Regions from separate parts of the Ferdinandcohnia sp. Marseille-Q9671 genome, predicted to be linked through region 2. Evidence: riboswitches for the same ligand, from Rfam matches in the RefSeq annotation. Region 2 holds a riboswitch; the other holds the start of a gene.
The links. Region 2 has a riboswitch for lysine ahead of ACWNMY_RS05035 (aspartate kinase). Riboswitches for the same ligand answer to the same signal wherever they lie in the genome.
Positions count from the first base shown of each region.

Region 1 (5,110 bases), 310 kb from region 2:
TAATCGACTACATCTAGGAAGTACAAGCCTCCATTTGTTGAGTACAAAATTGAAATAAGCGATGCTAATCCAGCACCATATAAAACTGCCTTGTTACGTGTAAGATTAAACTTATCTTGTACAGCCGCGATAAATACTTCACAAATTGAAATAAGTGAGGTTAACCCTGCAAATACTAAAGACAAGAAGAATAATGCACCAAAGAATTCTCCAAATGGCATCTGATTGATAATTTGCGGGAAGACTGCGAATGCAAGACCAACGCCAGCAGTTGCCACTTCATTTACAGGTACATCTGCTTGTGAAGCCATGAAGCCTAAAGCAGCAAATACCCCAATACCTGCTAATAATTCAAATCCTGAGTTTGCAAAACCAGTAATAAATGCGTTATTTGTAACATCGGACTTCTTTGGTAAATAACTCGCATAAGTAATCATAATGGCAAAACCAATTGATAAACTAAAGAAAATATGTCCGTATGCCGCTACCCAAACCTCACCTGACATAATTTTATCCCAGTTTGGTTCGAAGAATGCATTTAACCCTGCACCTGCTCCTTCGAGAGTTACTGCTCGAATTACAATAATTGTAAAAATAACTAACAAAGTAGGAATAAAAATCCGATTTGCTTTTTCAATACCCTTTTTAACACCCTTAAATAGAATGAATAATGTAATAGCCCAAACTACAACTAAGGGGCCAAAAACCCCAAGTACAGGTGCTCCAATATCACCAGGAGTTTCTGCTAGCTTAAGATGACTTCCGAACAAGAATCCTTGTGTATCTTCTCCCCACGCTTTATTAAATGAGAAGAACGTATACGAAATGGCCCATGCGATAATGACTGCATAATATGTAGCTATGACAAAGGAAATGAAAACCTGCCACCAGCCAAGCCATTCCATCTTTTTATTTAGTCTGAAGAATGATAGAGGAGCAGAGCCTCTAAACTTGTGACCAATAGTAAATTCTAAAATTAGGATTGGAATACCCGCTGTTAAAATTGCAAATAGATAAGGTATGAAGAATGCTCCTCCACCATTTTCATAAGCAACATATGGAAATCTCCATATATTACCCAAACCGACCGCAGAACCGATAGCAGCTAGAACGAAACCTGCTCGTGTCCCCCACTGTGGACGATTATCCATAACTTGTTCCTCCCCTTTTTCCTATCAACCCAATTACATTTTTTAGTTATTTAGCACTAGGCTGATATTGGAAAGTTTTATATTTTCAGATTATTGTTTATAATCTAATTTATAGTATAGCTAGTCTGTAGCCTTCTGTCAAAAGTTATTTGAAAATTAATTTTCTTTTTCAAAAAAAGAGACAAAGGTGATATTTCCCTTGTCTCTAACATATATTTAAGTTTATCTTTCTATTGCATGTATAATATTTTTTATGCGGTTTTCTTGTTTTTCATAGTGAATATAAAAGCAACTAACAATACGAAAGTAGTAAGTAATCCTAATACCGTACTTCCTGTTAGACCTAGTATTATATAACCGATTCCAGCAATCACTGCAGAAATCACTGCATATGGAAGTTGAGTCATAACGTGGTCAATATGATGACTACCTGCACCAGTTGAAGAAAGTATTGTTGTATCAGAGATTGGTGAACAGTGATCTCCAAAAACAGAACCTGCTAATACAGCTGCTAGAGCTGGAAGTAAAATTGTAATATCTGACGCTGCCGCAATATCTCCTGCTATAGGTAGCATCATTCCAAACGTTCCCCAAGAGGTTCCCGTTGCAAATGCCATAATACCCGCTACAACAAATAGAATAACCGGTAAAAATGCCACATTTACATTCCACTCTTGTACTTTACCTGCTAAATATGCTCCTGTTTCAATCTGACCAATTAAATCAACAATAACCCAAGCAAACAATAAAATGTATACCGCTGGAAGCATCGATTTAATTCCTTCAGTAATACCCTTAGTAAGGAGACCAATGCTGACTGCTTTTTTAGCATATACTTGAATAAAGAACAAAATAAGTGTTACAACGATTCCGAACAAACCACCATATAATAGGGATGCAGTTACATCCGTATTTTCGAATATTGTTAGGATTGTCGCATTTCCTTCTGAAGCTTTATAGCCTGTCCAAAATAAAGAACCAACCGTACCGATTACTAATGCAATAATCGGCCAAACTAAATCGCCAACAGAACCCTTTTCACTTTGAGGCAATTCCTGCTTTAACTCCCCTAATACTGGCTTTTCAGGGTCTGTAACCTCACCAGTTGTCATAGCACGAGATTCATGTGCCTTCATGCTACCTAGATTTATATTAAACACTGCAACTCCAAATACCATCAGAATTGCCGTAACAACATATAAATTCATAGGAATCATTTGAATAAACGTTGATAATGGCGAGTACTCTGCTAGACCATGCGTTGCTAGAATTGGTGCAAGTATGGCAATGATATATGCTCCCCAACTTGATATAGGTGAAATAACACAAATTGGAGCAGAAGTAGAGTCAATAATATATGCTAGTTTTGCACGTGAGACCTTATTACGGTCTGTAAGTGGTCTACTTACCTGACCAACCGCCAATGCATTAAAATAATCATCAATAAAAATAATAATCCCTAGTACAGCAGCTAAAATTTGTGCACCTGTTCTTGTTTTTACCTTTGATTGAGCCCATTCCCCAAAAGCACGACTTCCGCCTGAAATGGAAATGAAAGCTGTGATAATACCCAATAAGAATAAAAATAAAATAATATAAACATTCCATGTGTTTAGCGAACCTTCTGAAACAAAGACCGCTTTAATACTAGACCAAATTGTGAGAAAAACGTCTTGTAACCAAGCTCCTACTCCTTCACTTTTTAGGATATCTCCATGTAAGAGTAGTGCAGCTGATACTATTCCTACTCCAAGTGAAAGAAGTACTCTGCGGGTTAAGACAACCATAAGAAGAGCAATAATTGGTGGGATAATTGAATAAATTGTTCCAGACATGATGTGTTCCTCCAACATATTATTTGTGTGGAGGGCTATAAGAAGTGAATGTGAAGAAGATACTCTCATTTGCTATTTTTAAGCAAATAAAAAGAGAGTAATGATAGAAAATAACCATTATTACTCTCAGTAATGTATGTTATCCTCCATCACGATCAGTAGCCCTCCATTATAGATACATCTTTATCTATAATGACAGTGTTACCCTTTTTCAAGGCAACCCCAACAAAAATAACGTTGACTAATTATTTCTGCTTCGGCAAAAAACCCTTTCTACTATGATCACTGTTGTCATCCTCACATAGTGTACTTTTGTTTTCTGCACCTCTACCCCATCGATCCGATAAGGTGGTTTATTTAATTTTTTATTCCTATTGAAGTATAAACTATTTCCCTCTACTAATCAACTATTCTAGAATAGTATTTTTTGTCAATCAGTTGGAATTTCAATTGATGGTGATGATTCACTGCCATTGTTATAGAATTCAGGAACTTCATGCAAGATATTCTGATTAATCACTGGGATAATGGTTTCAATCTCCACCTCTCCTGTAGAAAAGGGTAATATAACTTGCATAGTAACAGTAGCCAACACATTATATTGGAACCACCCGTTATTAATTCCCCATTCATCAATTTTACCTTGTGGAGTTGTTTCTCCAAACCCAATCATATGAAACCTAATGGGTATTTCCGGACCGAGGTTACCTAGGATTGCATTGTTGGTCGCTTCCCCTAGTGGTACCTTAAATACGAAACCGGTCTGACCTGTCGAATCATCCGTTTCAATTTGCACGTCTGTGTGTTCGAGCTTATTGATATCTCCTTCATTCACATATTTTAGATACCTTTCAATATTCCCTAGCGTCTTTGTGGCCATTTGATTGATAACCTGTGTATTATAGCTTATTATCTTTCCTGTTTCATCCGTTTTAATAAAGCTTAGATCTTCCTGAACCAGTTCTTCCTCATTTATTTGTTGATTAATAGCATTTTTAATAACGGTTGCAGCCACTTTTTTTGTTTCATTTTCAGCATATGCCATAAGTGCAGGTTCAATTGCTTTGTTAATAATAAACAATCCAATTGCAGTCGAGAAGATAAAAAATACAAATGTTAATAAAAATACGTATCGAAAAGGCAAGGGCCCTTTCCTTCTTGGTTGTAGGCGACCTCTGTATTTTGCCAAACGAAAATCCCCCCTTACAAGCTATGTGTATGCAGGTAAGGAGGGATGTACGATAAGTTTTTCTATCTACCTTTACTTCTTGGTAAAAAATTTGGGCATCGATACCCATATAGTACGTGTTCAAAAACTCGACGAATCAGAAGCGAGAAGATCAAGGAACTCGCGGCTCGAGGACCGGAGCGTATGATTTTAATACGTGAGGGCCGGAGAGGCCGAGTGACGCCGAGATTGGAAGCTTATCATTTGGTGATTTTTTGAACATCATTTTATATAAGAAATACCTTCTCAGGTGTTTGTATTAGATCATCTTTAGTAGAGCATCTTTGCCTTTCATACCTACTGAAATGCCTCGGTTTTCGGCTTCCAATGTGATTGATTCAAGAGGGGCATCCAGTAACTGCTCGATTGTACGAACACCAACTGCCCTACCAGCAATTATGCCTCGTTCTTTTAGTTTTTCATTCAATAATGCAACATCCAGAGCTCCACACATAATATAACCATTTTCATTTGTTACGGCCATAAAATTAGTTTTCGGTAGTTTAACGGTAATGGCTGTAAATTGATGATTATCAATTATTATTGGTGTCATTGAGACCATTCCTAGCACACTCCTTTCCTAATTAATTTATGTGCCAGGAAAGAGAATTGTGTTAGAAATGGGTTAAGGCCAATGTACTGATTTACATTACATCCTTCTATCTAGTATGATTTAGATTGTTTTACCAATCTCCCTAATCTTTTCTGCTAAAAGGTCACGCAGGAGCTCTGGCATATAATACTTCTTATCTTTCGCATCTCGTATTACTGGAAATAACATTCCAAAGGTAAACATATCAATTGTAGCAAGAGAATAGGATCTATCCGGATTTAATTCTTCTCCATTGATTTTTATTTCTACTAAATGGTCCAATCCATCTGATAGCCTAGATGTT
Region 1 is NZ_CDRJTA010000001.1:1,279,274-1,284,383, forward strand. It holds gene ACWNMY_RS06615 (sodium-dependent transporter) at 1-1,151, opposite strand, end outside; gene ACWNMY_RS06620 (Na+/H+ antiporter NhaC family protein) at 1,403-2,986, opposite strand; lysine riboswitch at 3,138-3,324, opposite strand; gene yunB (sporulation protein YunB) at 3,417-4,175, opposite strand; gene ACWNMY_RS06630 (YunC family protein) at 4,474-4,776, opposite strand; gene ACWNMY_RS06635 (bifunctional metallophosphatase/5'-nucleotidase) at 4,888-5,110, opposite strand, start outside.
Region 1: linked by a shared signal. The riboswitch ahead of ACWNMY_RS06620 (Na+/H+ antiporter NhaC family protein) and the one ahead of ACWNMY_RS05035 (aspartate kinase) in region 2 are both predicted to bind lysine.

Region 2 (5,110 bases):
TTCCTTACCACTACTGGTTACTTGTCAACAGGGGTTAAATGAACCACGCTATCCATCTTTACCAGGTATTATGAAGGCTAAGAAAAAGCCACTAGATGAGCTTGAGTTAGACGATTTAGATCTAGAAGAAGACGACGTGGAAGCTAAAACAAAAACGATTGAAATTTATCTACCACCTAAAAAAGAGGCTGGCAGAGTACTTGAAGGAGAGCTAGCAGATCAAGTTAAGGAACTTGTATCACTTCTTCATTCAGAAGCAAAGGTTGTATAATCTTCAATCCTTTAAAAGCAATGTACATGATTTCTAAATTTCACTCAACTAATCTAGGGGGTTACGCATAATGTCAAGAAAAGTATTAGTTCTAGGAGAAGTTCGTGATGGTGCGTTACGTAACGTATCTTTTGAAGCAATCGCGGCTGGTAAAACAGTGGCGGAGGGTGGAGAAGTAGTTGCAGTTTTAGTAGGCGAGTCTGTTGGTTCATTAGGAAACGAGTTGATCCAATATGGGGCAGACCGTGTTGTGACTGTTGAGGATCCAAAATTAAGTTCATATACACCAGACGGTTTCTCGCAAGCATTACTAGCTGTTATTGAATCTGAATCACCTGAGGGAATGGTTTTTGGGCATACTGCATTAGGGAAGGATCTTTCACCAAAAATTGCAGGAAAGCTTAATTCAGGTCTAATTTCAGATGTAACGTCTATAGAAAGTGCAGGCGGAAACATAGTGTTTACTCGCCCAATCTATTCCGGAAAAGCATTTGAAAAGAAAATTGTTACTGAAGGAATCATTTTTGCTACTGTAAGGCCGAACAATATTGCTCCTCTTCAGAAAGATGAATCACGAACAGGCGAAGTTTCATCTGTATCTGTAGAAATAAAAGATTTACGAACAATCGTGAAAGAAGTAGTTCGAAAGGCGACAGAAGGGGTGGACCTATCTGAAGCAAAAGTAGTCATTGCGGGTGGTCGTGGAGTGAAAAGTGCGGATGGATTTGAACCATTAAAAGAACTTGCGAATGTACTTGGTGGAGCGGTTGGGGCTTCTAGAGGTGCATGTGATGCAGACTACTGTGACTATTCACTTCAAATTGGTCAAACAGGGAAAGTTGTAACACCTGACCTGTATATCGCATGTGGTATTTCAGGCGCAATCCAACACCTAGCAGGAATGTCAAACTCAAAAGTTATTGTGGCGATTAACAAAGATCCAGAGGCAAATATCTTTAAAGTTGCTGATTATGGTATCGTGGGCGATCTATTTGAAGTTGTCCCAATGCTGACAGAAGAATTTAAAAAATTAAAAGTAAATGCATAAAGGTAAGAATGGAGCTATACAAACTCTTCCATTTTACTTTTAAAAGGAATATGTTATACTTATCAAGCGATGAGCTGATTTGCATAAGTCGAGATTGACACGCCGTTTGGCAAGGCACTATGTGGAGTGCTGTCTCTCGCCGCAATACGCAAAAAGACGTCCTTTGGGCGTCTTTTTTTTGGTTTAGAATACAAGTAGTTGATGCCTAGCATCAATATTTTGATACATAACTAGCTAAAAACTGGGGAAAAATGATTTTGAATGACGAAATGACATGTATAATCATTTGCTGATTTTATAAACATTCACTTATGAAGCAAAACATTCGTAAAATGAATATCTAGATGGTATACTCTTGGTAGAATTTCAAAGTTGTTATTTATAGGAGGGGTTAGAATGGCTATAACAAATGTTACAGACCAAAATTTTGATGCAGAAACAAGTGAAGGATTAGTATTAGCTGATTTTTGGGCACCTTGGTGTGGACCTTGTAAAATGATTGCTCCAGTGTTAGAAGAATTAGACACTGAAATTGGAGATAAAGTTAAAATTGTTAAGCTTGATGTAGATGATAATCAAGAAACAGCTGCAAAGTTTGGTGTAATGAGCATCCCAACTTTACTTGTTTTCAAAAACGGTGAAGTTGTAGATAAAGTCGTTGGTTACCAACCAAAAGAAGCTCTTGCTGGTAAACTTTCTGCACACTATTAAGATAATCAATAGAGGCTCTACTAAAATAAGCCTCCGGCAATACTGATAAAAAACAGCCTCAGGCTGTTTTTTTGTTTGCTCAATAATTCCTTATTTTTCAGGTTAAACTTCTCCGTAAACATGTTAAAATATAAGGTACGGCTTACTTATTTTATAGATAGATGGGGTGGTTACTATTCACGAACATCTCAAAGAAAAACTAGCAATATTACCGGACCAGCCTGGTTGTTATTTAATGAAAGACCGCCAAGGAACCGTGATATATGTTGGTAAAGCAAAAGTGTTAAAAAACCGGGTTCGATCTTATTTTACAGGCTCTCACGATGGTAAAACACTTCGACTTGTTAATGAGATTGAGGACTTTGAATATATTGTAACATCATCAAATATTGAAGCACTGCTTCTTGAAATAAACCTAATTAAAAAACACGATCCAAAATATAATATTATGCTTAAGGATGACAAGACGTATCCTTTTATCAAGATAACTGCTGAAAAGCACCCGCGCCTACTAATAACTCGTAAGGTTAAAAAAGATAAAGGGAAATATTTTGGGCCATACCCGAATGTACAAGCAGCAACTGAAACAAAAAAACTATTGGATCGAATCTATCCTTTGCGAAAATGCTCGACTCTACCAGATAAGGTTTGTTTGTACTATCATATTGGACAATGTCTGGCACCATGTGTAAACGAGGTGTCTGAAGAAACAAATAAGAAAATGGTAGACGATATTATTCGCTTCTTAAATGGTGGATATAAGGATATAAAAGTAGAATTAACCGAAAAAATGATGAAGGCATCTGAAGAGCTAGATTTTGAAAGAGCAAAGGAATACCGGGATCAAATATCACATATTGAAACAACAATGGAAAAACAAAAGATGACAATGACAGACTTTATCGATCGTGATGTGTTTGGATATTCCTATGACAAGGGTTGGATGTGTGTTCAGGTATTCTTTATTCGCCAAGGAAAATTAATTGAACGTGATGTTTCTTTGTTTCCTATTTACAATGAGCCCGAACAAGACTTTTTAACATTTTTAGGTCAATTTTATTTAAGAGAAGACCACTTCAAGCCAAAGGAAATCCTACTTCCGAGTTCAATTGATAAAGAGATAGTAGAGCAATTACTAGAAGTATCCGTTCAACAGCCAAGTAGAGGCAAGAAAAAACAACTAGTTGAACTTGCCACGAAAAATGCAAAAATTGCACTTACAGAGAAATTTGCCCTCATAGAACGCGACGAAGAACGAACGATTAATGCGGTGGAGAACCTTGGTCAGACGTTAGGGATTTATACACCACACCGAATTGAGGCTTTTGATAACTCTAATATTCAAGGTACAGATCCTGTTTCGGCTATGGTAGTGTTTACTGATGGAAAGCCGGACAAGAAAGAATATCGAAAGTATAAAATAAAATCAGTTAAGGGACCTGATGACTATGAATCAATGAGAGAGGTCGTCCGTAGAAGGTATTCTCGTGCATTAAAGGAAAACCTTCCGCTGCCCGACTTAATTATCATTGATGGAGGAAAAGGTCATCTTGCAGCAGTGAGAGATATTCTTGAAAACGAGCTAGGATTAGAAATCCCATTAGCTGGTCTCGCTAAAGATGAAAAGCATAGGACCTCAGAACTTCTAATTGGAGACCCACCTTCTATTGTGGAGCTTCCTCGAAATAGTCAAGAATTCTATCTTCTTCAACGGATTCAAGATGAAGTCCATCGTTTTGCAATTACATTCCATCGACAAATCCGAGGGAAAAATGCATTTCAATCCGTGCTGGATAATATACCAGGTGTTGGAGAAAAACGTAAAAAGGCTTTATTAAAACATTTTGGCTCTATTAAAAGGATGCGGGAGGCAACGGTAGAGGAATTACAAGAAGCTAGCATTCCAAGATCTACTGCAGAAGCTATCTTTGAAAAATTAAAGGAATAAATGATTGCTATATTAAAAATAGTCTGATATAATCCTAACTAATATAATATGACACTTCAGCACGTTGAAGTGACGATAGAGGTGCAAACTTTATCAGTATGCAATTGGAGGGGGATGAGCCCTAGTGAAAATTGCTGAAAGGAAAGTTTGCCGAAGTAAGAAAAGGCTCATACCTTTTTTTGCTGGTTTTATGTTTAAGAGACATGAGACTGTCAAGATGCAAAGTCTTGGAGGGCTATCTCACGATGTGAATCGTTTTTACGTATATCACAGCAATGAGAGAATCTCTCATTGCTGTTTTTTTTACATTACTTTGTAGAAAAGATGTATGCAAATAGAGGTAACCAATTCAAAACAGCATGATGATGCACATGATTATTTAGAAAAGAGGTTGAGGGCATGGGGATTATTGTTCAAAAATTTGGAGGCACTTCAGTAGGGTCACCAGAGAGAATTAAAAATGTAGCGCAACGAGTTATTCAAGAAGTGCAAGCAGGTAACCAAGTTGTCGTTGTTGTTTCAGCAATGGGAAAAACAACAGATCAACTAGTTAGCCTCGCAAGTGAGATAACCACCTCACCAAGTAAACGTGAAATGGATATGCTTTTAAGTACGGGGGAACAGGTTACGATTGCCCTATTATCGATGGCACTACAAGAGAGAGGCTATGAATCTGTATCCTATACAGGGTGGCAGGCTGGAATCGAAACAGAGGCTATACATAGCAATGCTCGTATCCAGAATATTGAAGTATCAAGGGTGAGCGATCGGCTGAATGAAGGGAAAATCGTGGTGGTTGCTGGATTCCAAGGAATAAGTGGCTCTGGTGATATTACAACACTTGGCCGTGGAGGCTCTGATACAACTGCAGTAGCTTTGGCAGCAGCATTAAATGCTGATAAATGTGATATCTACACAGATGTGACGGGCGTCTATACGACGGATCCTCGCGTTGTTCCAACAGCACGTAAGCTTCACTCGATTTCGTATGATGAAATGCTTGAACTTGCTAACCTGGGTGCTGGTGTATTACACCCACGTGCTGTGGAATTTGCGAAAAATTTTGAGATGCCACTTGAAGTCCGTTCAAGTTTAGAATTTGAAAATGGAACCATCATCGAGGAGGAAGTTT
Region 2 is NZ_CDRJTA010000001.1:973,176-978,285, reverse strand. It holds gene ACWNMY_RS05055 (electron transfer flavoprotein subunit beta/FixA family protein) at 1-271, shown strand, start outside; gene ACWNMY_RS05050 (electron transfer flavoprotein subunit alpha/FixB family protein) at 342-1,319, shown strand; gene trxA (thioredoxin) at 1,716-2,030, shown strand; gene uvrC (excinuclease ABC subunit UvrC) at 2,206-3,978, shown strand; lysine riboswitch at 4,047-4,224, shown strand; gene ACWNMY_RS05035 (aspartate kinase) at 4,378-5,110, shown strand, end outside.